3 regions of the Rossellomorea sp. ABR4_004 genome follow, and region 3 is predicted to be linked to each of the others. Evidence: riboswitches for the same ligand, from Rfam matches in the RefSeq annotation. Region 3 holds a riboswitch; each other region holds the start of a gene.
The links. Region 3 has a riboswitch for thiamine pyrophosphate ahead of thiC (phosphomethylpyrimidine synthase ThiC). Riboswitches for the same ligand answer to the same signal wherever they lie in the genome.

Region 1 (14,017 bases), on a different contig from region 3:
TCGCTATACGAGAAAAATTATCGAGCTCAGTCAAAAACTGGGAGCTATCAATCGACGTGCGAAAACGTTGAATAAATTTTTAAATAAAGTAGTGGATGGTGTAAATGATGGGATCCTAGCCTTTCAGGAAGACGGAGAAATTACCGTATTCAATGAAGTCCTTGAACGCATGGTCGGGATTACAGCTAACCATGCGAAAGGAAAAAAACTAAACAGGGTGTTCAAGAATATCGAGCTCAATCACTTTTTGACGTCGCAACACGATGAAGATCAACAATATTTCACACTCCGTCAGCAGAATGTGATGGTCTATCGTTTCCGATTGAAGGCAGAGGGAGTCATCGTTGCAACGTTTAAAGATATGGAAGAGACCATTGAGATGGAAAAGGTCCGTAAACGGGAGCTTCAGCGGAGAGGATACATTGCGAAATATACATTTGATAGCATATTGGGTAAAAGTGCCATCATAAATGAAACAAAAATGATTGCCAAAAAGCTCGCTCTAAGTGAGCTTCCTGTTTTAATCTATGGGGAAACAGGCACAGGAAAAGAGCTTTTTTCAAGCGCTATGCACAATGATTCGTCCCGAAAGAACAGTCCATATCTTGCGGTAAACTGCAGCGCATTGCCTGAAGATTTATTAGAAAGTGAATTATTCGGCTATGAGGATGGAGCCTTCACCGGCGCAAAAAAAGGAGGGAAAAAGGGATTATTTGAACAAGCAGACGGGGGTACCCTGTTTCTTGATGAGATCGGTGATATTAGCCTAAAGCTTCAAGCGAGGCTCCTAAGGGTCCTTCAGGAGATGGAGATCAGACGGATTGGAGGAAACAAGAATATTCCCGTTGATGTCAGGATCATTGCTGCTACGAACAAGGACCTCCAATCCTTAATAAGAGAAGGAACATTTCGTGAGGATCTCTATCACCGTCTGAAAGTTCTATCATTGCAGCTGCCGAGCCTCCGGGATCGAAGCGAAGATATCCCCCTTCTCATCGAGAATTTCCTTCGGATGGAACATAGCAAAATCTCAACCATCGACGTGGCTGTTTTAGACGCATTGAAAAAAGCACCTTGGAGCGGGAATATCCGCGAACTTAAGAATACACTCCTGTACATGATCACTGTTGCAGAACAAAATCGGTTAACCATTCAACAATTACCGAAAAATGATGATAATTTCATCGAAAAGGAACATACTAAAGATACCTTTTCCCTTCCTTCTATCACAATGTCTAAAACCGGGGAGTATGTTAATATTCTTACCGCTTTAGTTGAATTTTTTGAAGAAGGAAAGCGAGCCAGCAGACAAAAGATTCATTCTTCCCTGCAACGAACCTCCACTCCTCTATCCATTCAACAAATCAGGACAAGATTAAACGAGCTCAAGGATCTTGGATATGTAATGATCCAGAGAGGGAGAGTTGGAACAGAAATTACGCCTGAAGGAGTAACCTGGTTAAATAATAATGAAGAGAAGGTTTTAACTATTCGTTGACAGGGTAACTTTATATTAACCGGTTAGAAATACAAAACATATTTCATTGATACGATAAGTCGAGGTGATTTTCATGGTACGTACGATCTTAATGGTCATTGGAGCAATTGTTGTCATTGGTTGGATTATCAGCATGCTTTAATAAATACCATTCAAATTAAACATATTCCTGCTATTATATGAGTTTTAATCAAAGAGAAAGAGCAGAACGGATCTTCCCCCCGTTCTGCTCTTTCTTTGTTGTAAAGCAAGTGTTGAATCAGATTAAAAATGATCATTATTCCATTCATCATTTTCCTGAAAAAGATTAAAAAACTTATTATTGGGTAAATAATAGATATCCTATTGATGAGGTGATTTAGATGTATAAGCATATCTTGTTAGCTTACGATGAAACCGATGGAAGCAAGAAAGCATTGGATGAAGTGCAAAAATTAATAAAAGGTTCTATAGATACACAATTAACCGTACTCCATATATCAGATGAAAAGGTAGCAAATGATAGTCATGACAACTATACCCCTACCCACGCGTTGGCAGATACGTCACCAGGGTTTGATAACAATTATATGGGGAATTTGTCAGTTTCACCGGACAACAAAGTTCATACTTCTGAGGAAGAGCGTCATGAAATTAAGACACCATCCTCTACACATCACTTTTTGAAAAATGCAAAAGAAAAACTTTCTCCTTATGGTATTGAGGCAAACTATATTCACCTATCCGGTTCAGAAGCAAAACGCATATGTGAATATGCCAAAGAAATCCAGGCAGACCTGGTAGTAGTCGGGAGCAGCCGAAAATCCGGCATGAAAAAATGGGTGCTCGGCAGCGTCAGTGAAAAAGTCACTCAAAACTGTGAAACCAGCGTCCTGGTTGTAAAATAAAAGAAACGAATAGAGGGACGGACCTTTGATAGGTCCGTCCCTCTATTTAAATATGTATTACTTCCCCGTCAATTCATCAAAACGTTTATGGGCATTATTCTCGTCAAAGCTGCTGTATATACGATAGTCTTCAAAGTCCAAAATTCGGAAGTGCTGACTGAAAAGGTTTTGCTGAAGGATGTATTCATCATTCTTCTTTACATCTTTCCACCATACCTTCCCGCCTAACGTTTTTTCCTTTCGATAATCAATGCCTTCCCGCGCTAGGGTCTCTATGATTTCAAGGGGCTCCCCCCCAAGACTAGTGGTTAAGGTTTCACTATCTTTGAACAATGCGCAGATGGCAATGACCGCTGTCCAGCCGGCCATGACTCTTCCTTTTTCAATTTGAACAAGGGTTTTTTTTGATAATCCTATAATGTTCGCCATCTTATCCTGTGTATAACCTGCCTCTGTTCGTATTAGCCTTAATTTATCTGAAATGATTAGAACGATCTCTTCTTTTGTCATCGATTCACACCTTACTTCTTTTATAGTGTAATATTACACTATGTTCATTTCCATTTTCAAGAATATTTAAATATTTTGATCAAACCCATTGATTTTTGTATCACCATCTTTATTTTACTATACTTTAGGTAAAGAATTGACGAATTCGGCTATTAGGAGGGAAAATCATGACAAAACGCATCATTGTCCTTATTAGGGAGGACCTTCGGATTCACGATCACCCTGCTCTATATAGAGCTTCTCAAGAAGGAATGGTGATTCCTCTATATATCCTGGATGAGGAAACTTCTCACTCTCCCCCTGGAGAAGCTAAGAAGTGGTGGCTTTTTCAGAATTTAGAGTCCTTCCAGAAGGCCCTTCAATCGATTAACGGACAACTTTGGCTAGATAAAGGAAAACTAGAAGATCTGCTCCCCCAATGGGTTCAGAAAACAAATGCACAAGGGGTTTATTGGAATAGAGTCTATGATCCAAGAGTTTATGAGCGGGATCTCGCTTTAGCCCGTTCTTTATCCTCACAAGGAATAGATGTTCAAACCTTTGAAGGGACACTTCTTCTTCCCCCTTGGAAAATCAAAAAAGATGACGACACTCCTTATAAAGTATACTCAGCATTTTATAAATCATTAAGGAAGGAGGACATCCCGAAACCTCTCCCATCTGTGAAGAAAGTGAAGGTCCCGGACCTTGATGCGGAGGGTATATCCATGGACGATTTAAATCTCCTGCCCTCTATTCCCTGGTTTCACATCATGGAAAGCATTTGGGAACCCGGCGAAAAAGCAGCTATTAAAAGGTATAATGCATTTATTAAAAAAAGCATCAACGATTATTCGGAAGGAAGAGACTTCCCTGCAAAAGGCCATCATTCCACCTTATCCCCTTACTTAACTCTTGGTGTCATATCGGTGAGAAGCTTGTATCATTCACTCCTTGACAAAGAAGGTACTCAGGTTGAACCCTTCATTAAACAATTAATTTGGAGAGACTTTTCCTACTCCGTCCTGCTTCATTTTCCTGAGTCCACCACACGACCTGTAAATGAGAAATTCAAGGAATTCCGTTGGCACAAGGAAAGGGATCATTTGGAAAAATGGAAAAAAGGAGAGACAGGCTATCCACTCGTTGATGCAGGAATGAGAGAATTATGGGCAACGGGGTTCATGCACAACCGTGTCAGAATGATTGTTGCATCGTTCCTGACCAAGCATTTACTGATTCCTTGGCAAGATGGTGCAAAATGGTTTTTGGATACACTGATTGATGCAGACCTCGCCAATAATTCAATGGGCTGGCAGTGGGTTGCAGGCTCCGGCTTTGATTCAGCCCCCTACTTTCGTATTTTCAATCCTACCCTTCAAAGTGAAAAATTCGATAAAGAAGGCACTTATATCCGAATGTGGGTTCCCGAATTAAAAGAGGTTCCCAATAAACATATCCACAACCCTTCAGAAGCTTCCGTGGATATTCTGGAAGATGCGGGGGTCATCCTGGGAGAAGATTATCCCTATCCAATCGTGGACCATAAATCCGCGAGAAATCGGGCATTAGAGCGCTACCAAGAGATTAAATAGATATAAAAAAATCGAGTCTATCGCCTTTACAGGCGATAGACTCGATTTAATATATGAGAAGATTACGCCTCTCCTCTTTGTTCCTTAATTGTACGTTTCTTTTCAGATTCTGATACAAACAACGCACAGGCTGCATCTCCTGAAATATTGATGGAAGTCCTTGCCATATCAAGCAGGCGGTCAATCCCCAGAATTAATCCAATTCCTTCTACCGGCAGGTTTACACTGCTTAATACCATCGCAAGAAGGATCAATCCCACTCCAGGAACCCCTGCTGTACCGATACTGGCTAATACAGCCGTCAGTACAACTGTAATCAGTTGTTCCAATGATAAGTCAACACCATATACCTGGGCGATAAAGACGGTTGCAACCCCCTGCATGATCGCAGTACCATCCATGTTGATGGTAGCTCCCAATGGTTGAACGAATGAACTGACTGATTTCGACACGCCTAAACGCTGTTGGGCGACATCCATAGAGATGGGAAGCGTCGCGTTACTGCTTGATGTACTGAATCCTACACTCATCGCAGAACTGAAATTCTTGAAGAACCAAAGCGGATTCTTTTTTGCCAGAAGGAGGATCGTTCCACCATAGGTAACGATGGCGTGAATGATCAATGCTGCAAGAACGACGACAAAATAAAGCCACATCGCCTTTAACGCACTGAAACCCTGGCTTCCTATTGCTGAAGCGATTAATCCGAATGTTCCATATGGAGCGAATTTCATCACGAGTGTCACAAGGTACATCATAAGATCATTACCTTGTTCAACAAGCTTTAATATTCCTTTTGTTTTATCCCCTAAAGCTGTTAATCCAAATCCAATAAAGATGGCAAACGCAATGATTTGCAGCATATTTCCTTCTGTCATCGCCGTCAGTGGATTTTTTGGAATAATGTTCATGAGGGTCTCTCCCACAGGAGGAGCCTCTTCCGTTTCAAAACCTTCTGATTGTGTTTTGTCGATTCCCTCTACCAAACCGGGATCAATGACATAAGCCAAAGATAAACCGATCACGATGGCAATGCAGGTAGTCACTAAGAAGAAAACGATGGTCTTCAACCCTATTCTCCCCAGCTTCTTAGGGTCACCAAGTCCTGCAGATCCAAGAACGATGGATAGAAAAACAATTGGCACGACAAGCATGCTGATGAGGTTAAGGAATATCTTCCCTAACGGAGTAAATAGATAAGGATCTAATATATCAAATATATCTTTAGCAAAAATATTAAGCAGTAATCCCACAATCGCCCCTAGTATCAAGGCAATAATAATCTTAGTTGTTAAATTAAATTTCATAGATGTACCTCCCCTATTGAATACAAAATAATTAAAAGATGTTTACCCTTAATTACTTTTTGCAAAACTATTATTTTTTGAATTTTTCTATTATCTTCTCCTGAACTGCCTTTCCATTCATTTTGTTTGCTCCATCTTCATTCTCCTTTTCCTATTATACTGATTTTTTTAATAATTGAAGAAGATTAGGGGTGAATTAAAACATTTTTACTACATTTCACCTCACACCCATCACAATATGTGGGAGTTGAATGAATCTTTATGACTACAAATCGATTTCCAATCTTTTCTTTTTTTCTTTTAATGATTAAATGCTACGTGATTGGGTAAATAGTAATAACAGCATGAAAATAGAAAGGAACATACCCAAAATGAATAAAACAGTCTATTTTCTTTCAAGTAGTCAACAGCGCAGCTTGATAGCTGAAGGGTGGGCCGAGAAGCTCGATGTGTCGGATTGGTCGTTTAAAAGTGCCGGATGGGTTACCGAGAATCGTGCTGAATTCAGCATTTTAGCAATGAAAGAGTTATGTATCGACATTAGTACCTTCCCACTTACTCGCATCGAGATGAATGAACTTGATGACGCTTCGGTTATTGTTGCGATTCAGGATACAGAATTTGATGATAAGATAGAGATTCCATCTGAATTAGAAGATAAAGTCATCTATTGGAATTTGCCTAATCCAAGGAAGCGTTCCAAGACACTTATTGAAGAATGGGTGCACTATCAAGAAATATGTGATGAAATTGCCATACGGGTGAAAGATTTAGAAAATCTTCTTCCACAACTACATTAAGAGGACTGATTACAACCGAAATTGTATTGTAATCAGTCCCTTTTTTTTAGGTGAAATACTCCAGCTTCGCATTTGGAAAATGCTTCTCCATATAAGCATACAGATGATCTTTCATTTCCTGCTCTTCATCCTTCTGATAAATATACTTGCCAATCCCGTATTTACCCCATTTATATCGACGTTCTTCCTCATTAAGTTCAAGCTTTGTCATCGGATAATTTTTCTCAATGACTCTTTTAGCCGGCTTTGTGAAACGATGTTGTATGAATTCAAAGGTTAAATCTTTTTTCGCTTCTTCCGGCAGGTGAGCCTCCAAATGTTCAAACATTTGCTTATATCCTTCTTTCCATCCTTCATGGATATAGATAGGTGCCACAATGAATCCTAATGGGTACCCCGCTCTCGCAACCTTCCCCGCGGCCTCAAGTCGCTTATCCAAAGGAGATGTACCAGGCTCAAAATTCTTAATCACATAATCGGCATTGATACTGAACCGGAATCTGGTTTTCCCATTATGTTTGGCATCAAGCAGATGGTCGACGTGATGGAATTTCGTCACAAAACGAAGCTTGCCATGCTCGGATTCGCCAAAATGCTCGATGGCTCGTTTTAGGGTATGAGTGAGATGATCGATCCCTACGATATCGGACGTACAAGCAGCTTCAAAGCGTGTGAATTCAGGAGCCCTTTCTGCAATATACTTGTCCGCCGATTCAAATATTTCATCCACATTCACATACGTTCGTATATATGGTTTACTCCCCATCGTTGTTTGCAGATAGCAATAGTGACAGTGACCCATGCACCCTGTTGCAAATGGGATGGCATATTCAGCAGACGGTTTGGATGTATCAAACTTCAACGTTTTTCTCACTCCGACTACTAATGTGGATTTGGCAATCCGGTATTTCTGAAAATGGTTGTCCCCCGGCAAATTACGAACCTGGTTATGCGATGTTGTGTACCTGATTTCCACATCCATTTTTTCAAATTTTTCTTTGAGTTCTTTACCAAGGGGATATTCCAAGGCATTCGGTTCAAAGTAGACCAATTGTGGCACGAACGGTTTAACCATGATTCATCCCTCCTACAGGTCTCCAAATGATTGAGTATAGGCTTGCTCAGCTTCAGCTTCTGAAGAATACACCGCAATTTCATGTGTTAAAGGATAATAGGTTTCATATAAAAATAATGCCAGTTCGTTCGGATTTTCCGGATCATGCACAACGGCTGCTTCCTGCACGTTGGCTACACTTTGTGTATGCGGATTCCGATAAATCACATATACTACATCGCCTGCTTGATAAGGCATATATTGATCATTCAGTTCCATTCTTTTCACCTTTTCCCTAAACGTCATTACTATCATTTTTTGTTATCTTCGTGATAAATATGATGGTAAAAGATGTTTATAAAAAAACTTCTCCTGCACCAATGATGCAAGAGAAGCCTGATTTAGGAAATCCCATAAAATTCGGTTGTATTCTTAAACAGTTGTTTATATACTTCTGCTTCTTTGATATGTTTTATTTCGGCGATTTTTTCAATGGACCGATGCATGATTCCTGGGTGGGTCATCCTCCCCTGGAAGATCCCTTCAAAACGCCAAGGGCCATCCGTTTCAACCATAAGTCTCTCGATTGGGTACTTCTTAACCAGGTCTTGTATTTCCTTCTCATAAAGGACATCAGGAGTAATGGAGATGGAATAGTTATTTTCCTTCATTCTCTCAATCGTCTTTTCATCTCCCTTGAACCAATGAAAATGAGCTTTTTCAATGGAGTGCTTTTCTAACAGATCACAAACGATAGGCGCATGCTCATACACGGCATGAAGGATGATCGGTTTATTGATCCTTTTTGATTGGATCATAAACCGTTCCAAAAGATCGATATACGGCTCCACTTCAACTTCAGGGTGTTCCTTCATTTTATAATATGGCAATCCCACCTCTCCGATCGCCACTATTTCGTGTTGATGCAGCTCAATCAATGATAGAAGCTCCTCGACTTCTCCATCAGAAGGCAGATCCTGCTCAGGATGGAATCCTGCAGCAGGTTTGACCCTTGCATCTCTTCTTGAGAGATCTATATTTGTCATCGACGATTGAAGGTGGAACGATACAGAGATGAGCGCTTCTACAGAATACAGATCAAGTTCCTGCAGAATCTTATCACGCTCGTACCCTTCGTATAAATCCAAGTGAATATGGGCATCAATCAAGGAAGGTTTACACATATTGAGAAAGCTCCTCAAAAATACTCGTTTTCCATTTCAAAAACTCCTCCGTCAAGAGAATTTCTTTATCCCGGGGACGGGGAAATGGTACTTTGAACTCCTTCTGGACCCTGGCTGGCCGAGTCGATAATACAATGATCCGGTCTGACAGGAACAGGGCTTCGTCGATATTATGAGTTACAAATAGAACGGAACTCAAATCTTCTTCCCAAATGGAAAGGAGCCATTTCTGCATGTCCAATCGCGTGAATTCATCCAGGGCAGAAAAGGGCTCATCCAGGCATAAAAAAGATTGAGGACTGACAAGGGCACGAATGAACGCCACCCGCTGCTTCATCCCTCCGGATAAATCATCAGGATACGCATTCTCATACCCCTTTAAGCCCGCCCGTTCAATCATACTTAGCGCTTTATCCCTATCTCTCTTCCCATGTAACTCCTGGCCAAGCATCACATTCTCCATCACGGTTCTCCATGGCAGGAGGGACGGACTTTGCGGCATATAACTGATGGTCCCTCTTTGACCATTTATCGATTTTCCATCTAATTGAATGTCTCCGGAATCTGGTGTGAACAACCCACCGATCACATGAAACAGGGTGCTCTTCCCGCTTCCGGAAGGACCAAGGATCGAGACGAACTCACCTTCTTCAACATGAAGGGATAGCTCATCGAGGATCAGCTCCCCATCAAAGTATTTAGACATATTTTGTATGGATAAAGTCGTCATGTTACCTGTCCTCCTTTCGATTCCATTTAATCATGATTTTCTCCAATACCAAAATGATCCCAAAGAAAACGAGGCTGAGCAGCATAATCATGAAGATGGCTACAAATACCCTGTCTGTCCTGAAGGAAGAAGAGGCGAGAGTCATATAGACACCGATTCCTTTCTGGGCACCTAACCATTCAGAAATCACCGCCCCCATCACACTATAGGTAGCTGAAATTTTCAATCCTGAGAAAATGGAAGGAAGTGAATGCGGCCATTCAACTTTTCGAAAGATTTGACTTTTTGTCGCTCCCGACATTTTCATATAAAGGATGTACTCTGCGTTTGTCTGCCGGAATCCATCCAATGCCGAGACGGCTACCGGAAAAAAGCAAATCAGGGTAATGACAATGATTTTCGGCAATAGTCCGAATCCAAACCAGATTACAAGTAGAGGTGCCAGGACGATGATCGGAATATTTTGAGACAAAATCATAAGAGGATATATCGCTTCTCTTACCTTAGGCAGAAGGTGCAGCCCAACCGCAGTCCCGATTCCAATCGTACATCCAATCACAAACCCACCGATTGTAAGGAGGGTTGTCGAAGCAAGATGACCTGTAAACGTGGACCATGAGGCGACTCCTTCCGCCCATATTTCTGAAGGTGAAGGCATTAGCCATGCCGGCACCTCAAATACTCTAATGGTGGATTCCCAAATGATGAATAAAAGGATGATGACCAAGAAGGGTCTCCATCCTTTCGATATCCATGCTTTCATCCTTTATACTTCTCCGTTAATTGATTCATTTCAATCCCGGCTGGCTGATATAATACCTTGATTTGAGAAATGACGTTTGAGCTGCCCATATCAATCATTCGTTCATTCATTTGTTCAATCACCTGAAATAAGTCAGATAGATTCCCTTCCATTGTTGTTTCTAATGGATGGACTTCATAACGGACACCAGATTTATCAATGACCGCGATGGCTTCATCCACGTATGGTATAACGTCTTCACCATTTTTCGTCTTCGGAATAATTTGTATGCTTACGAGTGCGTTCCCCATTTTGTTCACCTCTTATTTTGGTAAAAATTCGTTTGTGAATGCTTTTTTACTGTCCAGTTCCTTATCTAATAAATCGTTATCATACATCCATGAAGCATAGTTTTCCCAAACCTCGTGCTTCTGCTCTCCCCATCTGTCAGCGTCATCCTTGTATTTAGGAGCCAGCCATTCCTGACTCTTCATGACTAATTCTTTATCAAGATCCGGAGCTGCACCTAAAAGGATTTCACCGGCCTCTTTTGGATTGTCGATTGCAAACTCATAGCCTTTTGAAGAAGCTGCTAAAAATGCTTTGACCGTTTCAGGGTCTTTATTAATCATCTTTTCATTCGTCGTCAAAACAGGGGTGTAATAATCCAGTTTTTCAGAGTAGTCCTTTACGTACATCATATTCAATTCCTCACCGCGAAGCTCTGCTTCAATCCCCGTCCATCCATAGTAGATCCATGCAAAGTCAACATCCCGTTTCACGGCAGTAAAGAAATCTGTATCTCCCATGTTTACAAAATCCACTTTCTCTACATCAGCATTTTCTTGTTTCATAATAGACGTCATGACGGCTTTTTCTACAGTTGATCCCCATCCTCCATAACTTTTCCCTTCAAAATCCTTTGGAGTCGTTATACCCTTATCCTTAGGTGAAGCAAACCCGGATGTATTATGCTGTATGACCGCAGCGATAGATACGAGTGGTACGTCCTGTACCCTTGCTTGGGTGACACTTTCCTGATATCCAACCCCGAACTCAGCTTTACCCGAGGCAACGAGTTGATCTGCCCCTGCCTCACCAGGTAAGATGATATCCACATCAAGTCCCTGTTCTTCAAAATATCCTTTTTCTTTTGCAACATATAATCCAGTGTGATTGGTATTCGGTGTCCAGTCGAGTACAACCGAAATCTTTTTTAGACCTTCTTTCTGTTCTGATGTATTTTCTCCTCCACTGCAAGCAGTTAAAAGAAAGACAGAACTGATGATATACATCCACTTTTTCATCATGATTCCTCCTCAAATCCTTGTATGTAGTTGTAACGTTTATTCTCTATTCTTCACATAGTAGAGAGAATGAATGTAAAATACCTTATAACGTTAGGACACAACAAAAAAAGCGCCCCAAGCTTCAGCGAGGGACGCATTGTTAAACATGATGATGTAATGTTTAAGAGAATGTTTCCTACGCTGGTATCAGCCAGTTCAGGTTCAAAGGGTCAGTATCTGTCAGGATACAATCTCAACCGGCCACACCGGTCCCCCTACACTTGTACTATGAAATTAAACGTTATCTTCTTCCCTACTTTGCCACAGAAAAGGTGGATATTCAAGCATTTCCTCTTAAATAGATTTACATTTGAAATACCCGTTCACAAACACCGGAATTTACCAGCCTGTTAATGAAAGGGATGTATGCAGATACAACGTGTGAATACCCTTTTTGATTGTAAAAAAAGGTGTATTGAAGAAGAATGATAATGACTAAGAATGGCATCAGTTCCTTTTCTTCCTGAGTTAAAGTACCATCGGCCTGATAGCCCACCATAAAGGCATGGATACATTCAAATTGCTCATCCTCCCTTTGCTTGAACTGGTCTTTGAGCATCCCTGCAAGAAAGTAACAGACATCTGCAATACGGGGTGCTTTTCGTATCCTCTCGAAGTCTATGACTCCTGTCACCGTTTCTTCGTGCATAAGGATATTACGGGGATGACAGTCACTATGGACGAGTTGATGGGGTAATTTGCTATAGGAAGAAGACCATTCATTTAGCCTGCCAAGAAACCCCTCACCCCACCTTTCTATCATTTTAGTACCCTTTCCGCCTATCCACTCTCTCAAATGTGTTTCAACTTTCCATTCTTCTACCTCGTATTTACTGACGTATTGTTTCAGCCTGCTATGGAGTTGAGAGAGATGCGTTCCCATCCTTTCCATAGAAGTTAAGGAATAGACTTGTAATGGCTGTCCTTCCAGAGCTTGATACAGGGAGTAGAAAACTTGATGTTGTTGTACATAGGGCTGTTGTGAAACAGTTAACAGCGGCTTTTCAACAGCAAGTCCCTTTTCCAGTAAAAAAGAAGTTAAGAGCAGCTCTTCTATTCGCTTTTCCACTGAAGAGTTCAATCTCTTTTTCAAATAAAATGTCTTCTCCCGACTCTTCACCTTATAAACATTCGGAGAACTTTCCATGCTCTCTATGGAGGAAGGATGAACCTTCCAGTTCAATAATAGATCTTGAAGAGGGTCAATCATTTTTAATTCCTTTCCAAACATAGTAATATACGTTTAGTATGACTATGAAAGAATGTCTACATACCATATGAAAAGAGGTTGCATCGATGCAAAGAATACAAATGACGGAAGACTTATCATTCTCACGAATCATACATGGGTTGTGGAGACTTGCAGACTGGAATCAATCAAAGGAAGACACTCTTTCTTTAATCCTGCACAATATTGAAAACGGAATCACGACTTTTGATCACGCAGATATCTATGGCTCGTATACTTGTGAAGCCTTATTTGGTGAGGCTCTCAACCTTCAGCCATCTATACGGGGAAAAATGGAGATTGTAACGAAATGCGGTATTGTCCTGCCTTCCGACAACCGCCCGGAACATAAAACACATCATTACAACACGAGTAAAAAGCATATTTTGGCTTCTGTTGAAAACTCCCTGCAGAATCTGAAAACGGACTATATCGATTTATTATTGATTCACAGGCTTGATCCATTTATGAATGGAGAAGAAGTGGCTGAAGCCTTCACTCAATTAAAAGAAGAAGGTAAGGTGCGTCATTTCGGAGTATCAAACTTTAAAGATCATCAATGGAATATGCTTCAATCTTATTTGCCATTTCCATTGATCACAAACCAAATTGAATTGTCGGCCTATAACTTAGAAAACTTTGAAGACGGTACGTTAAATCTTTGTCAGGAGAAGCGTGTCGCGCCGATGGCCTGGTCTCCACTCGCAGGCGGGGCAATCTTCAGAGGAGAGGATGAAAAAGCCATTCGTCTTCAACATGCATTGAATAAGATACAAGAAGAAACAGGTGCAAAGGGTATTGATGAAGTTCTATATGCATGGCTTCTTAATCACCCGGCAAAGATTATGCCCATCGTCGGTTCAGGTAAAAAAGAACGCATTCAACATGCAATCGACTCTCTTTCCATTTCTTTAAACCACGATCAATGGTTTGAAATCTTGCAAACTTCTATGGGACATGATGTGCCATAATAAGTCTTACTACAGCAAAAAAGACGATCCTTTTTCTAAAAGGTTCGTCTTTTTTAATTCGCTATACCTCCACCAACGTAATATTCCAGATAGACTTCTTGCAGTTCATTCATTGAGAGCTCATAAAGCTGCTTACCGAAATATTTATATACGCCAATCCTTAATAATTGTTGAATATAGAAA
Region 2 (14,017 bases), 1.2 Mb from region 3:
TTTAATTTAGTGAAGGCTGATATAATCGACACAAACACTAAAGGCATGACAATCATTTGCAGTAGTTTAATATAGCCGGTTCCTACGATGTTAAACCATTCAATCGATTGTGTGACATTTTCATCCCCGGCTTCATATACCCACTGTAATCCAAGCCCAAATAATATTCCGAGCCCCAGAGCGGTAAACACCCGTTTTGAAAACGAAACATTTTTCTTTTGCATATAAAGTAATACACCAATGAGAACAAGAAACACCAAAATGTTTAACAAAACAAACCAGACATTCATTCTTACCCCTCCCTCTTATCGTCGATGATGATACAAGTTAGACCGAGGTCTACTGTATAGTATGATGAGGGAGTATGAGATATGTTGTTATAGTGGTTTTATTTTTTATTGTGGATCGATTACAATCGTAAAAGCCTTTGTTGAACAACTTGGGCTAAGGTTTCCGTACGAAAGGGATGTCTTGAAATCGCAGAAATGATTGCTACACCGTCCGCACCAGCTGCCAACACTTGAGAAGCATTTCCCGTATGAATGCCTCCGACCCCGACAAGGGGGATATCGATACCATTTGTTCTTATTGATCGAATGATTTTAGGGCCACTGACCTCTCTACAATCATTCTTCGTATTGGTAGGAAACATTGGACCAACTCCAAGATAGTCTGCCCCTGACTCCATAGCTAACCTTGCTTCATTCACGTCATGAGAGGAGACACCAAGTATTCTATTTCCTATTTTCCGACGGACTTTTTCGATAGGTTCATCCTCCTGACCGATATGTACTCCATCAGCGTTCATTAATAAAGCCAGCTCTACATCATCATTCACGATAAAAGGAATACCGTGTTTACAACATAAACGCTGCAGCTCATGAGCCAGCTCAACTTTCGCATCACCTTCTAAAGCTTCCATACCTTTTTCACGAAATTGAAACATGGTAACACCGCCTAAAAGGGCTTCCTCTAATACATGTGCCGGATGCTTCTCACAATTAGGGCTTCCCATCACAAAATATAACTGCAGACTTTCTCTTAGATTCATGCATTCACACCTGCATGGTACGCCCAATGATTCGTTGGTCCGTGCTCACTCCCAATGCCCAGTGAGTCACCGATTGCGGCTGTGATAAATTGTTTGGCCGTTTGGACAGACCCACTGACCGTAAGTCCTTTTGCTAATTGTGCTGTAATCACAGCAGAGAATGTACACCCTGTTCCGTGAGTATGTGGTGTGAAGACTCTCGGACTGCTAAACTCATAAAATCTTTTTCCATCAAAGAGGATGTCAGTCGCTTGACTAGATTGAGCATGAGATTGATGTCCACCTTTTATCACCACATGTTTTGCCCCCATTTGGAACAATATTTTAGCCGCTCTTTTAATGTCAGCTTCAGTGAGGATTTCATGCCCGGTTATGGCCTCGGCTTCAGGAATGTTCGGCGTGACCACAAACGCAAGGGGGATCAATTCATTGATCAATGCGTTAACGGCTTCCCTCTCCAATAAAGCTGCTCCCCCTTTTGCTATCATGACAGGATCCACAACGAGCTTCTTCCAGGAGTGTAATCGAACAAAGTCGGCAACATGAGAAATAATGTCTTCGTTCACCAGCATGCCCGTTTTGATGGCTTGGGGAGGTAAATCTTCAGCAATCGATGTTAATTGATCAACGACAGCCTCAGCTGATAATGGATACACACCTTGTACACCTCTTGTATTTTGCGCCGTCACTGCTGTGATGGCAGACATTCCATAGACATTCAGCTCCTGAAACGTCTTAAGATCTGCCTGGATCCCCGCTCCACCGCCACAATCAGATCCGGCAATCGTCAATGCTTTTTGAATCATGTTGTTCTCCTCCCTTTATCCTAAATAACGATGATAAACCGATTTTGCTTCCCTTATATCTTTTGTTCCGTGAATGAGAGTTCGTCCATCATGAAAGAGTACGATTCGATAGGATTCAACCTCGAATGAAATCAAATATGGATTTCTAACAACTTGTTTCCCCTGGAGTTCTAACGATTTTGATCGTTCAATAAGATCGATGTCAGGTTTTGTGACTGGACGGATCTGAACTGAATCCCTCCCACAAAGGACTGCTGTTTTGGTTTGATTTTCGTATTTCAGACTGGGGAATGTACGATGCTCTCCACATGAAGGGCATCCATGCCTTTTCAGCTTGCTCACATCCAGGGAAGTATGCTCATTTTTCCATAAATCAAACGAGACCACTTTATTTCCAAGTGCCTCCATGTCTTCTACCAGTATCTTTAATGCTTCCGTTGTTTGATAAGCCACCACTGTTGAAACGGCAGGGCTGATGATGCCCACTGTATCACAGGTCATCCCACCGATTGGAACAGTTTCGATCAAACATTGAAGACAGGGGGTGATACCGGGAAGAATAGTGAATGATAGTCCATAACTCCCAACACATGCACCATAAATCCAAGGAATGGAATATTTTTGAGAGATATCATTTATGATCATTCTTGTATCAAAGTTATCCGTTGCATCGATGATAAGATCTACGTTCTTGGCAAGTCTCAACATCTCTTCCGGCATGGCATCCAGTATATGCTCTTCAATATTCACAGTTGAATTAATCGCTTGGAGTCTTTTTTTTGCCGCTACAGCTTTGGGGATTCGATTTCTTGCATCTTCCTCGTTATATAGCTGCTGACGTTGTAAATTACTCCATTCTACATAATCACGATCCACAACCGTCAACTTCCCGATACCTGCACGCACAAGGGCTTCTGCATTGCCTGTTCCCAGTGCTCCCGCCCCGATCAGCAACACATGTTTATTTCTTATTAACTTTTGTCCCTCTGTTCCGATGGGGTGAAACAGCGTTTGCCTTGAATATCTATCTTCTATCAAACACTCATTCCCTCCTCTGGGCTGCTTGCTGTTGCATAACGTTTCTTCGGAATTCTTCCAGCCTCAAATCCGAATCGTCCCCCTTCAACCGCAAGCCTCATAGCATTCGCCATCATAACGGGATCTTTAGCCGAAGAGATGGCTGTATTGAGTAATACAGCATCCGCCCCGAGTTCCATTGCAAGAGCTGCATCTGAGGGAGAACCAATTCCGGCGTCCACAATGACCGGTACCTTTGTTTGCTCAATAATGAAACGGAGATTGACTGGATTGATGATTCCCTGTCCAGAACCTATAGGGGACGCTCCCGGCATGATGGCATGGGCCCCCAATTCTTCTAATCTCCTTGCAAGAACAACATCGTCAGAAGTATATGGAAGTACTGTAAAGCCTTCTTTTATTAATTCTTCTGTTGCTTTCAGGGTTTCGACGGGATCGGGCAGTAGCGTTTTATCACATCCGATCACTTCTACCTTAATCATGTCACAGAGCCCTGAAGCTCTTGCCAATTGTGCATGCCGGACCGCTTCCTGAGCACATTTAGCCCCTGCTGTATTCGGTAATAATGAATAGTTTTCAAGATTCAGTTGTTCTAAGAAATTGGGTTGACCGGGCTCAAAGATATTCATGCGCCTAACCGTGAATGTAAGAATTTCTGCACCTGAAACCTCGACAGCTCTTTTCTGAATATCAAAGTCAGGGTATTTTCCCGTTCCCAGTAATAGTCTTGAATGGAATGTGTACTTTCCGATTTTCAACATTTTCAACCGCCTCCTACAAATTGGACTAACTCTAAGGTATCCCCTTGTTTCACTTTGGTGATCTTGTACTCTTGTTTTTCAAGGATGGTTTGGTTCTGTTCAACGATGATCATTCGGTTTTCCAGGTTAAAATGATGAATCAATTCCAATACTGTTGAAATTGATTCCGGCACCGTGACCAGCTGTCCGTTAATTCGTAAATCCACCTTCTCAGCTCCTTACGTATGAATGTAGGGGATGGTATTCCTTCCCCTCTATCAGATCTGCCATCAATACTCCAGTTATGGGCGCCAGGAGTATACCATTACGGTAATGCCCTGTTGCAATGGAAAGTCCCTCCCATTCTTCACTTCTCCCCATAAACGGTACCCCTTGTTCTGTTTGAGGCCGTATCCCGGCCCAAGCTTTTTCCCACTTGGCATCAACCAATTCAGGAAGGATGGTTGTGGCCAAATGCATAAGGTTCATTAATCCATCTATGGTAATCGTTTCATCAAAGGTACGGGGATGCTCCGTTGCACCGATTAAAAGACGCCCACCCGCTTTTGGAACAATGTAGCAGCCTTCTGTAAAGATGGTCCGCTCCACTATTTTCCGGGTGACCTTAACGGAAAAGCATTCACCTTTAACTGGAAAACTTTTGAATTTCATATTCAGTCGATCCAAGAGGAATTGACTCCAAGCACCGCCAGCTACAATCGTTTCATCTGCATAAAAGTCACCTTTAGACGTCCTGACTCCAGTGATTTTGTTATTCTCTTTCATAAAATCATACACGTCTGTATATTCACTGATTTCTGCACCTTGCATTTCCGAAGCCAACCCTAAGGCTTGTGTAAGCTTTGGTGCTGAGACGTTCCCATCCTTCGGAATGTATAATCCGCCTGCCACATCTTTTGAAAGATGAGGTTCATAGGAAAATAGAGTGTTGGGGGAAAGCCATCTAATTTGTTCCCCAAGGGATGCTATAGAAGCCGTTTCTACTAACTCCTGTGCTTCCTCCTCCGTTCTCGCCAGCTTAATCATTCCATTTTCCACATATTCAATGTCCATTCCACTGATCTCTTTTAAATCCGTCGCTAAGGAAGGATACATATCACGGCTCGCCTTCGCCAGATGATACAAAGGGCCGTCCCCCTTCAATTCGGTTTGAACGCCGAGCATGCCTGCAGCTGCTTTCGATGATTTTCCTGCCAGTCTATCCTTCTCTATCAGTAGAACTTTTTTTCCTCTTTTGGACATTTGATAAGCAATGGAGCAGCCTATCACCCCTCCTCCAACAATCAAAGCATCATACTGTTTTATCAAGCTAGCTCACCCCCTGTGTAATTGTTTATAATAAGATCGGGCTGCATCTAATGGATTCGTCGAAAGCAATATACCTGATAAGACAGCGATCCCTTTTGCTCCGGTTCCCGTAATCTCACATACACGTTCAGGTGTAATGCCTCCTATGGCAATAGTGGGAATCGGGACAGATTGAACCACTTTCTCTAAGCTTGCCAAACCTCTGCCAGGCATACCCCGCTTTGAAGAGGTAGAATAGATATTTCCATAGAGCAGGTAATCCGCTCTGCTTATCGTTGCCTGTTTTGCTTCTTCAACGGAATGTACAGAAGCACCAATCTGTAAGGAAGGAAAAGCACTCTTCACTAAGCTGATATCAGCACTCTGATGGCCAAGCTGCACCCCTCTTACATTCTTCATAAGGGCAATGTCTGCCCTATCATTCACACATATTTTTTTAAAGGGGACTCCTGCTGCTACTAGTCGATCAATGGCCTCAGCCATTTCTTTCCCCGTCCACTGCTTTTCGCGAAGATGGAGCATGTCGAGATATGGGTAAACGGACTTCGAGATTTTCACTAATTCTTCCACTGATTGTTTTCCTGTTGAAATCACATGTAATTGTTTTCTTGTTTCAATTCCCAAAGCGAACATCTCCCGTCGGAAAAATAGGTAGATGGGTAGAAAAAAAATAACTGAGCCCAATCATGATGAGAATGCTCCCCAAGAAATATCCATCATATTTGGAAAAGGTCACTTTGTAGAAATAGGTTCGTTGCCCACTTCCTTCAAACCCCTTTGTTTCCATGGCTACTGCAATTCTGTGGGCTCTTCTGATGCTCTGGGCAAGCAAGGGAATGGAATACGATTTCATTTTATGGAATACGTGTTTTATTCCTTTTTGTTCTTCAACTCCCCTGACTCTCATGGCGTTTCGTATCGTGAAGAATTCTTCAATCATAATGGGGATTAGTCTGAATCCGGCCATAAAACTATATGCATACTTAGGTTTTAATCCCAGTTGCTGCATGAGGGAGTAGAAAAGCTTCACCGGTCTCGTAGTAAGAGCAAATAGTAATCCCAATATAGCGAATACAATGGTACGCAATCCAACATGGATCCCCCGATAAAAGCTCTCTTCGGTAATGTGGATCAATCCCCATTTCATCCATGTTGTTTCACCTTTCCCAAATAAAATCATTGATGAAGCTGTAGAGATGAAAACAAGAAAAAAGGGTAGGATCATTATACTGACGGTTCTATATGAATACCCTGAGAAAACCCATAACAGGAGAAAAAAGAGAAAGCTCAAATATAACAACCAGTTAAGATAATGAATAAAAAGCAGAAATACAAAAATCCCGATCAAGGTCAAGAGCTTAAAGCTGGGATTGATTTGATGGAGCCAGGTTTCTCTATGCTCAATTTCTATATTCATATTGCTTTACTACCTGCAATCTCATTATAGAAATCCTGGGTGAGACGCCCATTTTCAATCACCCATACTCTGGATGCAAAGTGAGTAATGATGTTCTCATCATGTGTCACCATCAGAATGGTAGATCCTTCTTTTTGATAGTCTTGAAGCATCTCAAGTAACGCATACGTATTATGGGAATCCTGCCCAAAGGTCGGTTCGTCCAATAATAGAATATCTTTATTCCTGACAAGGGACGCTGCGACACTTAATCTGCGCTTTTGCCCCATGGATAAATGATAGGGATGATGATGTTTGTATGGATCAAGCTTGAATCGCTTCAATAGTGCATGCACTTTTTCCTCCACTATCCCTTCGTCCACTCTCTTGAGCCGAAGAGTATACGCAACTTCATCAAACACACTGTGTGTTACAAACTGAAACTCGGGATTTTGAAAAACAAACGTACATTCCTCTGGAACATTCTTTCCTTTCACCTGTCTCCCATATAATTCATACGTCCCGGTCGTTTGGATGAATTTCATGAGACTGTGGAGTAATGTTGATTTCCCTGCTCCGTTATTTCCTGTGATTGCAATCCACTCACCTTTAAAGCTGACGGCCTTTTCAATGTGAATCTTATCCTCTTTGTGTATATACCCTTTGAAGTTTTCTAGCTTTAAATTCTTTTTTCCAGACGGGTTCACCTTCTCCGGAGGATGGGAAGAAAGATAATCTTTCCACGCGTCCGGATACCATACCCCTACTGATTTCAATGTTTCCTTGAAATGTGATAAAATGTGAGCCTTTGGACCATCAGCCACTATTCTTCCAATCGCATCGAATAGAATAATACGATCAATGATCTCCAGTACGTGACTCAGCTTATGCTCAACGATAAGTAACGTTTTATCTTTACATGTCCTTTTCACTGTTTCCCATACCGATTTTGTACTCTCTTCATCCAACATCGATGTAGGCTCATCCAGAAATAGCGTGTGGGGTTGGAGCGCAAGGGCAGAAGCAATCGCCAATTTTTGCTTCATCCCCCCTGATAGAGAGGAGATTTTCGTATGGGAATCCCTCAGACTTAAATTCACCTTCTCTAACAATTCTTTGATTATCCCTGGCATTTCGTCTCTTGGAATCTGGTTGTTCTCCAAAACAAAAGCAATTTCCTCATCTACATAGGGCATACAAAATTGAGCGTCCGGATCTTGAAAGACATACCCGAAGGATTCAGGGCGTTCAATCGATCCAGCTTTCATCGGCACATCTATGGAATGGGGTATCACACCGGATAAAACCTGGAGGAGTGTGGATTTGCCACAACCAGATGGCCCGAGTAACAATACCTTTTCTCCGTCTTCTATCGAAAGACTTATGTCTTTAAACATCAGTTTCTCTGAACCGGAAAATGTAAGGCGCAGATTTTTTATATGCATCGTCCTTTCCTCCTTTACTGATTCAAGACATCATAATCTTTTTGGTCCGCACGTCTGACCAAACTGGTTACCCCCGTTTTCTCCAAAGCCTTAACAAGATAAAAGGCTCCTATGCCTGCTATCACGATGGATCCTATTAATCTGGCACCAATAAAAAGTGATAAATTCCACAGAACGAGGTCTCCCATGTACCCCTTAAAGTAGTCCATCAGGATTGAGCCAAATGCAGAGCCCACAGCTGCTGTACAAATGATGATGACATCATAACGCTTATAGCGGGTGATAAGAAAAATCAACTCTGCAAACAAACCTTGGATCAAACCGAACAGGAGCACCTCGAGGCCCCATTCACTTCCCATGAGAAATTCCCCTGAAGACGCTGCAATTTCTGCCAGAAGTGCGACGCCAGGTTTCCTAATGATTAAAAAAGCAACGGTTGCCGCCATGAACCACATACCATAGATCAGTTGATCAGCATGCAATCCAAATGGCTTTAACAGGTTGTAAACCGGTCCCCATAGCTTATATATAATTCCAAAACCTATGGAGATCACGACGGTTACTAAAATGTCTGTGAGCTTTAATTTAGACATGTACTCTACCTTCCTTATCTAGAGATGTCTGAAACGGCCACTTCTCAAGGGTGTACGCCATTTCCCAAAACTGTAATTCATACATGCTGCTCAAAATGAAATTCTCTGTCATTCTTTTCTTATCTGATTCTGTCATCGTTTCTGCCAATCCATCCAGTCGCTGAATCTGTTCATCCACTAACTCCCGAAACCATTCTCCACCATAAGCTGCGATCCACTCCTGATAAATGGACTCCTCAGGTGTACATGATTTCAAGCGTTCACCGATCTCATAATACAACCAGTAGCAGGGGAGTATTGCAGCCAGAATATCTGCGAGTCCCCCATATTGTGCGGAACGATACATATGCGACGTGTACGCATAGGCAGTAGGAGCAGGTTTGAACTGCCGTTTTTCTTCTTCCGTAATCCCTAAACGGTTTGAGAAATTCTCATGGAGTGAAAGCTCTGCTTCATTCGTTCCTACTGCGTGTGTTGCCATTCTGGATGTAGTATGTAAGTCTGTTGCTTTGGCTGCACCAAGTGCCTGCACCTTTGAAAAGTGTGAGAGGTAATAGGCATCCTGCAGAATGTAGTACCTGAAGTTTTCAAGGGGAAGGGTTCCATCCCCGATACCTTTTAAGAAAGGATGGTGAAAACTCGCTTCCCAAATTTCCTTCACTTCGTTTCTTAAGTACGCTGTAAATGACATAGTATCTTTCTCCTTTTCCAGACGACCCGAAATGGGCAACAAAAAAAGCCACTTTCATTATGCATACCGCATACAGAAAGTGGCTTGAGATCAGTTTAATAGAATTCGATTCTATGTGATCTTCAAACACCACTTCCCTACGCTGGTCTCAACCAGATCAGGTTCAAAGGGTCTTAAAGTCACACTTTAATCTCAGCCTTTTAGAAGGCACCCCTAGTGGATCGTCCTATGAAATTTGTTTTCGATGTTATCGTACCACGATTCTTTTACTTGTCAACACCAAAAAGAATACCTTTCATCAATTTCCCATCGGCACTTTCCACACAAAACCAATCATAGCAAAGGATACCCCCAATGAAAATTTAAATGGAATTCATTTAGCATGAAGCTCTTTCTAAGCAAACTTAAGTGATTGAAGGGATTGATAAATATACATCCGATAGATTATGGTTATAGGGACGGACCTCCAACATGGAGGTCCGTCCCTGCCCATCATTTAAACCAACCTTTTTCTTTTGATTGAGTAATGGCTTCGATTCGATTTTTAACTTCAAGCTTGTCGAGTATGGTTGAGATGTAGTTTCGTACGGTACCCGTTTTGAGGCTAAGCTCATCGGCTATCTCCTTCGTGTTTTTCCCGTCAGCAACCAGCTCCAACACTTCTTTTTCACGGTCAGTCAGGGGGTTCTCTTCACTATACACATCGTCCATGAGCTCTGGTGCATAAATACGTTTACCCTCCATTACAAGACGAATCGAGTTCGCCAGTTCTTCACTTGGGCTGTCCTTTAACAAATAACCCTTCACCCCACCTTTTAATGCACGCTGGAAATAACCGGACCTGGCAAAGGTTGTCAGGATAATCACTTTACAATTCTCTCCTTTTAATTCCTCCGCTGCTTCAAGACCGGTCTTTTTAGGCATTTCAATATCCATGATACAAATATCCGGCTGCAGCTCGTGGACGAGGGCAATGGCTTCTTCTCCATTCCCTGCTTTTCCAACCACTTCCATATCATCCTCTAAACTAAGTAAAGAGCCTAAGGCACCTAATAGCATTCTCTGGTCTTCTGCAATAACAATTCGAATCATTCCATTCCCTCCCTTTCTGTTTGCTTGATCACTTTCGGCACTCTCATAATCAAAGTGGTCCCATTATCGGAATAAACGTCCAAGCTCCCATTCACAAATTCTAACCGCTCTCTCATACCTATTAAGCCGCTACCTTTAGTCTGTGTGTAATCTCCCTCGATTCCCATTCCATCATCCTTCACTATGATGGTCATCTCTTTATCCGATTCTTCGATGATCAGCTCACAGTGTGACGCCTTGCTGTGTTTGACAACATTCGTCACGGCTTCTTTTAGGCACATGCTCAAGATATTTTCCAAAAAGAGTGATGTCTGGGGCAGCATGATCTCATCATCCATCACGAAATCAATTTCCGCTGCCTTTAATAGCTGTTTGATCCGGACGATTTCGTCTTTTAGTCGAATTCCCCTCATTTGAGATACCATTGTCCTTACTTCACTTAAAGCCGTTCGTGCCGTTTGCTGAACATCCTTTAACTCGCTTCTGGCCTGCTCTGGATCTTTGTACACCAATTTCCTGGCCAGATCGCTTTTCAGGCCGATAAGAGAAAGCTTTTGACCCAATGTATCGTGTAGATCACGGGCAATCCTCTGGCGTTCCTCCTGCTTGACCAAGTCTGATATACGTTTATTAGCATCTTCCAACTGATCTTCGAGCTGCACCTGTTTATTTCGGTTGTAAATATTAAACGGCAACAGAATGACGCTTATCCAAATAATCAGAATAAAAGGAAATTGAGATAAAAATAATTCATCCTGTATAACAAAATTATAATTGATCGATGCCGTCGTTAACACCAAGTGAATGATATATAGGGTTAAAAACGCCACCCGGTTCTTTATATTGCCATTATAGTAGGCAATGTAAAAAGCAAAATAGATAAAATTAAATTGAATGGTCATGGTAATGGATATTGCGATTAATATCGATGTCCATAAATAAACCGGCCAATCCCTTGAAATAAAAGCAAATCGCAAAGAAATAAAGAACATGATGGTCAAGGAAATCCCTACAACTATTTCGATTGTAGAGGAGGACTGAAAGATAAAATAAAATGGCAGGATGCTGATGATGCTCCATATGTACGGGGAAATTCCGGAACCTTTTTGAATATTGATTAACTTTTTCGGCATTTGCACAATAAAATACCCTCTTTTACTTTCAGTTTTTTTTTAACTATGTAACCTATAGTATGACATAAATTATACCAATTTTCATACAAACGGTATAAGAATTCCCCCGCCGAATAGACAAGAAAATCGTATAAAAACTACTAATATTTCCGATTCTGAATCGCCTTTTGCTTCTGCATGATTTCATAGGATTTATGAATAATATCTGTTAATACATCACCTTTGTAAACTCTTCCAATTTTCGTGTTTTGCTGATAGTATTCAACGATTTCATCCAATTTCTCTGATGTTTCTTTATTAACCCTTACATTAAGTTGCATTCTTCCTTGATCTGACAAGGTTCACCCTCCTTACCTATCAAACTGCTAGCAGCCGCTATCATTATGTTATCACTAGTATAACAAATGCTAGCAATTATATATACTTCCAAATGACCTAGTAATCGTTGATTCATTTTGAAAAAGCCTGAGCTTCAATCCGCCCAGGCTTTCCGTTCAATTTTATTGGGTTTCAATCGAGATCTGTACTGGTTCGATATCCATCTTCACATTGAGATATGAGTAATCATCTTTGTTTCCATCTTTATAACCCCAAAAGCCTTGCGATTGATCTCCTTTTTTGAAAGTCAGTTCAAATCCTTCATCTTTAGAAAAACTATAGCTTTTCACTACATCTTGTCCAAAGTTATCAAGAAGGCTATAGCTTAAATAATTTGCAAGTGAAGGATGCGGAGTTAATACTCCTGTATGGGGAGCAGCATTATATTTGTAGTATTCATAGTCTTTTGTTGAAACTTTATGATTACTGATCGTATATTCCTTCGTGTTTAAATTTAATTGATCTCCTGAGGTAATCCATGATAAGTGTACATTTTTATACGTATGCGATGATTGTGATAGATTTGACTGACTCAAATCTACTACAGAAACGCCGCCTCTACCTTTTACTTCAATGGTTTTCGCTTCGTTATCCACTATCATCGCTGTATCTTCATCTATCCCATATGAGAATTCATTTTCTTCTCCATGTTCAGCAGTGGTTGCAATTAAACGTCCCAATCGTGATTTTTTATCAAAATGCTGATCCACGATACCGTACGGGAAAAATCCTAATCCCTTTTCAAGATATCCAGGACCGCCTTCTTGTTGAGACATGCCGTCATACGTATCAGAGAAGCCTTTTGATAGAGTGTCATAGCTTCCACCACCTGCGATCATCACATCGCTCATGATTGCAGCTCCTGCACTTGTACCACCAAGAACGGCTCCATTACGATAGATTTCCCAAATATTTTCAAGGGCTAATGATTGAGTTCCATCTTGGTTTAACAATGTATCGGTGATATCTGTTTGATCTCCTCCTACAAACCAAATGGCATCGTACTCCAGTATACTTTCTGCTATATACGAATTATTTTTATTATTCATCCAGTTAGACTCATCTTCTTCTGTCCCTTTAAAATCATGGTTGGATAGGGGCAGAATGTCGATATTTTCTTGAGGTACACCGAATGATGACAAGTCCTCTTTAAATGCATGTGAAGACTTTAAACTGGAACTTGCAGCAGGGATAATCCCTATCTTCCCATTTCCCCCTGCCCGATTGATAAATTCGCTGTACACTTCTTCATTACTACTTCCTAAAGCTCCTCCAACGATTACCAGGCTTCCTTTTATGTCAGGATCAAAAGAACTTTCAGGTACTTCTAATGAGGAAGAAGTAAAGTCATGTGAAAGCTGATTTTTCTTATGAAAATGGACGGAAACAGGTGAAACATTCATTTCCACATGCAATAGGGAGTATGAATCTTTTTGACCATCCTGATAACCCCAATACCCGTTTGTTTCATCTGTCTGTTTGAACTCCAGCTCAAAACCATGTCCTTCACTATCGTAAATATAACTATAAACCTCATCGACCGCCTCATTGTCAACCAGGGAATACGACAGGTAATGTGGTAATGTTCCATAGGATGATAAAACTCCGGTAGCCGACAGAGGTTTAAAGTTATAATATTCATAGTCTCGTGTTTCAACCTTTTCCTCGCTCATGTTAAATTCTTTCGTTTGCACATTGAGCACATCGCCAGGAGAAATATAACTAAGATCAATATTCTTTATTTCTTTTCCTGATAGTCTTGACTGAGATACATCCACTACCGTAATGTTACCTCTGCCTAATACTGAAATCGTTTGTTTTTCATTGTTTACCACCATCGCCGTATCTTCATCAATTCCATAAGCAAAATGGGTTTTATTGGTTTCGTATCGGATGGCTGCTGCCACTAGTCTACCCAGACGTGATCGTTCATTAAAATGTTGATCCACAATTCCCCACTGAAAGAATCCAAGGCCTTTTTCAATATAGACAGGTGCATATTCTTCATCAGGACTGGATACGTCTTCAGTTATAAACTCTTGACGAAGCCCTCCTAAACTATCACCGCCTGTAATCATCACATCACTCATGATGGCTGCTCCGGCACTTGTCCCACCAAGAACGGCTCCTTTGCGGTAAACCTTCCAAATTTCATCTAAGGCTTTCGTGTTCTTTCCATTGTCCTTAACTAATGTGTCTGTAATCTTAAGCTGATCTCCACCGACAAACCAAATACCTGTCAGCTTTTTGATTTTTTTAGATATTTCTTTCTTTTGAGCGTTATCTTTCCATTCGCTTTCGTCTTCTTCTGTCCCTGAGAAATCA
Region 3 (4,780 bases):
TTAGCATCTCTATTTTCATATGGATGACAACTGCCGGCCAATATTCTTGGGTGGTTTTTTTGTGTTTATGTACCCTCCCGGAAGATACGATAGGTGTTTCACAAACATCATTCAGAAAGGAGGAACTTACATATGGCAAAGGATTTCCGCTACTTATGTTATCCCTATATGCGTGAGTCTGTTTCAACCGTAGATTTTGAGATCCGGACCGATTCACTGTCGACTAAAATCGGACTCGCGTCATCATTGACGGAACACTTACCGAAAGTGCACGACGATTTACTATATTTAGCTGAGATGGCGTACCATCTCAATGGCTCGGTGCGGGGGATGACGGCCATCATGGAAGAGGACTTGAATAAATTGAGCCAAATGTACGACCGTTATGTGTTGGAAGTCGAGGATCGTATCCAAACCTTTGTCCTTCCTCAAGGCTGTACAGCCGCATGTACGCTTCATACCTGTCGCAGTGAAGCGAAAAAGTCCGTCCGTGCCTTACATAAAGTCAGTACTGAGATGAAAGTGGAGAATATTTTATTTAAATACGCTCATTTACTGGCAAATGTCCTGTTTGTAATGGCTGTGTATGTGAATAAATGTGAAGGGATTGAAGAAATTCCTTTTGTGAGTAAATCGTATCGCGAAAAAAATATAGAGAAGCGGGGAAGATGAAATATGAAAAAGTCATGGTTAAGTAGTTTACTATTATCAATTATCCTGGTTGTTGTCGCAGGGTGCAGCAATGGGGAAGAAGTAACATCCACAAAGGAAGTCAAGCCTGAAAATGAGTCTTATTCTGTGACTGATGACAGGGGGGAAAAGATTAGCTTTGAGAAAGTGCCGGAAACCGTTATTTCCTTACAGCCGAGTAACACAGAGATTCTCTTTGCCATCGGAGCTGGAGATAAGGTAGTCGGGGCAACTGAATTCGACAACTATCCTGAAGAAGCGAAAGAGATTAAAAGAGTATCGGATTCCATGACGGTCAATGCTGAAGAGGTCATTGCGCTAAAGCCTGATGCTGTCATTGCCTATACCACTGGAGATGATGCCGGAGTGAAGCAGCTTGAGGAGGCAGGATTAAACGTATTCGTCATTCAATCTGCCCAAACCTTTGAAGATGTTTATGGGGATATTGAACAAATTGCAACGGTAATGGGAGTAGAGAAGAAGGGGGACGAATTGGTAGACGGCATCAAGCAACAAATTTCAGATGTGAAAGAAAAGGTAAGTACACTAAAGGAAAAAGAACAAGTATATTTTGAAATCAGTCCCTCCCCTGATATTTATACAGCAGGTGCAGAAACGTTTCAGCAGGAAATACTGGAAACGGCTGGGGTCGAGAATATTTTTGTAGACCAAAAAGGCTGGGTGAAAGTAGGCGAAGAAGAAATCATTAAACGGAATCCTAATATGATTTTGACGACAGTGGGGTATGTCGACGAGCCGACAGCTGAAATCAAGTCACGGGAAAGCTGGAAAGATGTAAATGCAGTGAAAAATGACCAAGTCTATTTCTTGGATTCAGACATTATGTCAAGACCGGGACCCCGTATTGGAGAAGCCGTTGAGCTAACAGCAAAAACCGTGTATCCAGATTTATTTTCCGAATAAGGTTGGATGTGAGGAGAGTAAGACAATGATTTGCAAGAGGAATCATTGTCTTTTTCTGATAGATTGTTACTTTTTATAGGTTTTATAAAGTAAACGTATTCGTACTGTCTTCTTTCTTAATAGCAACATTTTTTCGGGGAAATCCTTTTCATCACAAGTTCAACAATCTTCAACATTGTGATAAAGTTAACGTAACATCATTACGTTAGGAGAATTCAACATGAGCAAACTGGAAGTCATAGTCTTGAATGAGGAGGATGCCAAAGTTGCAGAAGCATCCGGAGCAGATCGACTTGAATTGGTGTCTGCCATACATGAGGGAGGATTAACTCCTGATTTTCATGTGATAGAAAAAGTATTAAAGACTGTTTCGATTCCTGTTCAGATTATGATCCGATTACATAGTAAATCTTTCTCGTATCAGTCTGATGAATTGCATACCATGGCCGATCAAGTTAGGACCATAGTTGAACTGGGAGGCTGTGGCATCGTTTTTGGCGCATTATCACATGAAGGTAAGCTTGATTCCCACGCTTTAAAAGAGATCGTACAAAGTGCGAAGGGTCAATCGATTACTTTTCACCGCGCTATCGACCAGTCAGATGATCCAGTAGCCTTATGTAAAGGAATATTCCATTCTGGCTTAAATGTTGATCGAATTCTCACATCAGGAGGAAAATCTGAAGTGAGTAAGGGACTGGATACGATTGGTGAACTGAGGGAAATAGAGAAAATGGGTGGTCCCATTATCATGCCAGGCTCGGGTTTAACGGTGAAAAATATAGGCGAAATACACAGCAAGCTAAAAGCAAGAGAATATCATGTAGGATCAGGTGTCTATCATAATGGGAGCTATGACTTAGGGATAGACTCTAAAAAGGTAATGGAAATCAAACGTGTGATTATGTCCTAATTTGATTTGTTACTATCCTACTATTGGAAAAAAGAATAAATTATGGTAATAATAGTATGTAATACAATTGAATACTATCAATATTTCTACTAGGGGAGTCCGATACATTGCTTGGACTGAGAGGAGAACGCATAAGTTCTTTGACCCTTTGAACCTGATCTGGATGATACCAGCGTAGGGAAGTAGTATGGAAGCGTTTATTTGTGTTTTGATGCGCTTACTACTTTTAGACATTTCGGGTTCTGATGATTCAGGACCCTTTTTTGTGTCTTCATGTCCTTTTGTTTAACAATGGGGATGCCTGACGCAGTATCCTCTAAGATCCAATCAAAAGGAGGAGAAGTGAAGTGGCAATCGAGTTAAAAACGCAATTTAATAACAGTAAAAAAGTATATGTGGGAGGATCAAGGCCAGACATACATGTACCGATGAGAGAAATTGACCTGAGTAGGACGAGTGTTACCTTTGGCGTGGAAGAGAATGAACCGGTTCGTGTATACGATACAAGCGGACCTTATACAGATGAGCGTTACCAAGTCGATATTACTAAAGGATTACCTTCCGTTCGCACAGAGTGGATCCAAGAACGTCAGGATGTCACGGCTTACCCGGGACGTGAAATCGAACCGGAAGATAACGGCTATAAAGGAGACGATCCTCGTGCAAACGTAGAGTCGTTCCCTACTATCAAACGTACCCCGATACGGGCAAAAATGGGTCGTAATGTGACTCAAATGCATTATGCGAAAAAAGGAATCATTACACCGGAAATGGAGTTCATCGCTATCCGGGAAAATGTTGATCCTTCATTTGTAAGAGAAGAGGTAGCAAATGGCAGGGCCATCATCCCTGCTAATATCAATCATCCTGAATGTGAACCGATGATCATCGGTCGTCACTTTCATGTGAAAATAAACGCGAATATCGGAAACTCTGCCGTATCATCTTCCGTTGAAGAAGAAGTGGAGAAAATGACGTGGGCAACTCGTTGGGGTGCCGATACCATAATGGACTTATCAACAGGTAAAAACATTCATACAACAAGGGAGTGGGTCATTCGAAACTCCCCTGTCCCTGTTGGCACGGTACCGATCTATCAAGCACTTGAAAAAGTAAACGGAATTGCTGAGAATCTTACTTGGGATGTATACAGGGATACATTGATCGAACAGGCGGAGCAGGGTGTTGACTATTTCACCATTCATGCAGGTGTATTATTGCGGTATATTCAGCTGACGGCTGAACGTACAACAGGCATTGTTTCCCGTGGAGGTTCAATCATGGCACAATGGTGTCTTGCCCATCATAAAGAGAACTTTCTTTATTCACATTTTGAAGATATATGTAAGATCGTAAAAGCCTATGATATCTCCGTTTCCTTAGGAGATGGTTTAAGGCCCGGATCAATTGCTGATGCGAATGATGAAGCACAGTTTGCCGAGCTTGAAACATTAGGCGAGCTAACCAAAATTGCTTGGAAGCATGATGTACAGGTGATGATTGAAGGCCCCGGTCATGTACCGATGCATATGATTAAAGAGAATGTGGATAAGCAAATGGAAATCTGTCATGAAGCCCCTTTTTATACCCTGGGTCCATTAACGACAGATATTGCACCTGGATATGATCACATTACTTCCGCCATAGGGGCTGCCATGATCGGTTGGTTTGGAACAGCCATGCTGTGCTATGTAACGCCAAAAGAGCATCTCGGATTACCTAATAAAGATGATGTGAGAGAAGGTGTCATTGCTTATAAAATCGCAGCACATGCAGCGGATTTAGCAAAAGGGCATCCAGGGGCACAAGTAAGAGATAATGCCGTTTCTAAGGCTCGATTTGAATTTAGATGGAATGACCAATTTAATTTATCCCTGGACCCGGAACGTGCAAGGGAGTATCATGATGAAACACTTCCTGCAGAAGGGGCAAAAACGGCCCATTTTTGTTCAATGTGTGGACCGAAATTTTGTTCAATGAGAATATCGCATGATATAAGGGGAATGAAGGAGAATGGCATGGATGACGCTTATAAGGAAATAGAAAAAGGATTGAAAGAAAAATCGAAGGAGTTTGTGGAAAATGGATCAAACATCTACCGATGAACCTCTTTGTCATGTACTCAAATTGAAGAATGATATCGTAAAGCTCAATCAGAGAGTCATCCAACTCGAAAAAGAAGTGAAGAGCATTCAGGAAAACTGCAGGCATGTCTTCTATGAAACGGATGTAACAAGATCTTGTATCAAATGT

Region 1: another riboswitch for thiamine pyrophosphate. It lies ahead of ACXAF2_RS23050 (ABC transporter substrate-binding protein); the one in region 3 lies ahead of thiC (phosphomethylpyrimidine synthase ThiC).
Region 2: another riboswitch for thiamine pyrophosphate. It lies ahead of tenA (thiaminase II); the one in region 3 lies ahead of thiC (phosphomethylpyrimidine synthase ThiC).

Annotation. Positions count from the first base shown of each region.
Region 1 covers NZ_JBSWVM010000010.1:4,032-18,048, forward strand. Annotated here, with positions in the region: gene ACXAF2_RS22990 (sigma-54 interaction domain-containing protein) at 1-1,498, shown strand, start outside; gene ACXAF2_RS22995 (universal stress protein) at 1,861-2,385, shown strand; gene ACXAF2_RS23000 (helix-turn-helix transcriptional regulator) at 2,443-2,895, opposite strand; gene ACXAF2_RS23005 (cryptochrome/photolyase family protein) at 3,063-4,469, shown strand; gene ACXAF2_RS23010 (dicarboxylate/amino acid:cation symporter) at 4,532-5,776, opposite strand; gene ACXAF2_RS23015 (low molecular weight phosphatase family protein) at 6,148-6,576, shown strand; gene splB (spore photoproduct lyase) at 6,623-7,651, opposite strand; gene ACXAF2_RS23025 (transcriptional regulator SplA domain-containing protein) at 7,664-7,909, opposite strand; gene ACXAF2_RS23030 (TatD family hydrolase) at 8,032-8,814, opposite strand; gene ACXAF2_RS23035 (ABC transporter ATP-binding protein) at 8,807-9,544, opposite strand; gene ACXAF2_RS23040 (ABC transporter permease) at 9,546-10,307, opposite strand; gene ACXAF2_RS23045 (thiamine-binding protein) at 10,304-10,597, opposite strand; gene ACXAF2_RS23050 (ABC transporter substrate-binding protein) at 10,610-11,593, opposite strand; TPP riboswitch at 11,752-11,862, opposite strand; gene ACXAF2_RS23055 (phosphotransferase enzyme family protein) at 11,940-12,866, opposite strand; gene ACXAF2_RS23060 (aldo/keto reductase) at 12,932-13,834, shown strand; gene ACXAF2_RS23065 (Fur-regulated basic protein FbpA) at 13,888-14,017, opposite strand, start outside.
Region 2 covers NZ_JBSWVM010000001.1:173,727-187,743, forward strand. Annotated here, with positions in the region: gene ACXAF2_RS00990 (L-cystine transporter) at 1-290, opposite strand, end outside; gene thiE (thiamine phosphate synthase) at 410-1,051, opposite strand; gene thiD (bifunctional hydroxymethylpyrimidine kinase/phosphomethylpyrimidine kinase) at 1,048-1,857, opposite strand; gene ACXAF2_RS01005 (thiazole biosynthesis adenylyltransferase ThiF) at 1,873-2,892, opposite strand; gene ACXAF2_RS01010 (thiazole synthase) at 2,892-3,656, opposite strand; gene thiS (sulfur carrier protein ThiS) at 3,659-3,862, opposite strand; gene thiO (glycine oxidase ThiO) at 3,867-4,964, opposite strand; gene ACXAF2_RS01025 (thiamine phosphate synthase) at 4,971-5,588, opposite strand; gene ACXAF2_RS01030 (energy-coupling factor transporter transmembrane component T family protein) at 5,578-6,381, opposite strand; gene ACXAF2_RS01035 (ABC transporter ATP-binding protein) at 6,378-7,331, opposite strand; partial or broken gene ACXAF2_RS01040 (ABC transporter ATP-binding protein) at 7,344-7,742, opposite strand; gene ACXAF2_RS01045 (ECF transporter S component) at 7,820-8,398, opposite strand; gene tenA (thiaminase II) at 8,391-9,089, opposite strand; TPP riboswitch at 9,207-9,314, opposite strand; gene ACXAF2_RS01055 (response regulator transcription factor) at 9,582-10,181, opposite strand; gene ACXAF2_RS01060 (histidine kinase) at 10,178-11,314, opposite strand; gene ACXAF2_RS01065 (hypothetical protein) at 11,455-11,652, opposite strand; gene ACXAF2_RS01070 (cyanophycinase) at 11,815-14,017, opposite strand, start outside.
Region 3 covers NZ_JBSWVM010000001.1:1,385,211-1,389,990, reverse strand. Annotated here, with positions in the region: gene ACXAF2_RS07290 (hypothetical protein) at 133-672, shown strand; gene ACXAF2_RS07285 (ABC transporter substrate-binding protein) at 676-1,614, shown strand; gene ACXAF2_RS07280 (copper homeostasis protein CutC) at 1,835-2,527, shown strand; TPP riboswitch at 2,609-2,725, shown strand; gene thiC (phosphomethylpyrimidine synthase ThiC) at 2,875-4,632, shown strand; gene ACXAF2_RS07270 (hypothetical protein) at 4,610-4,780, shown strand, end outside.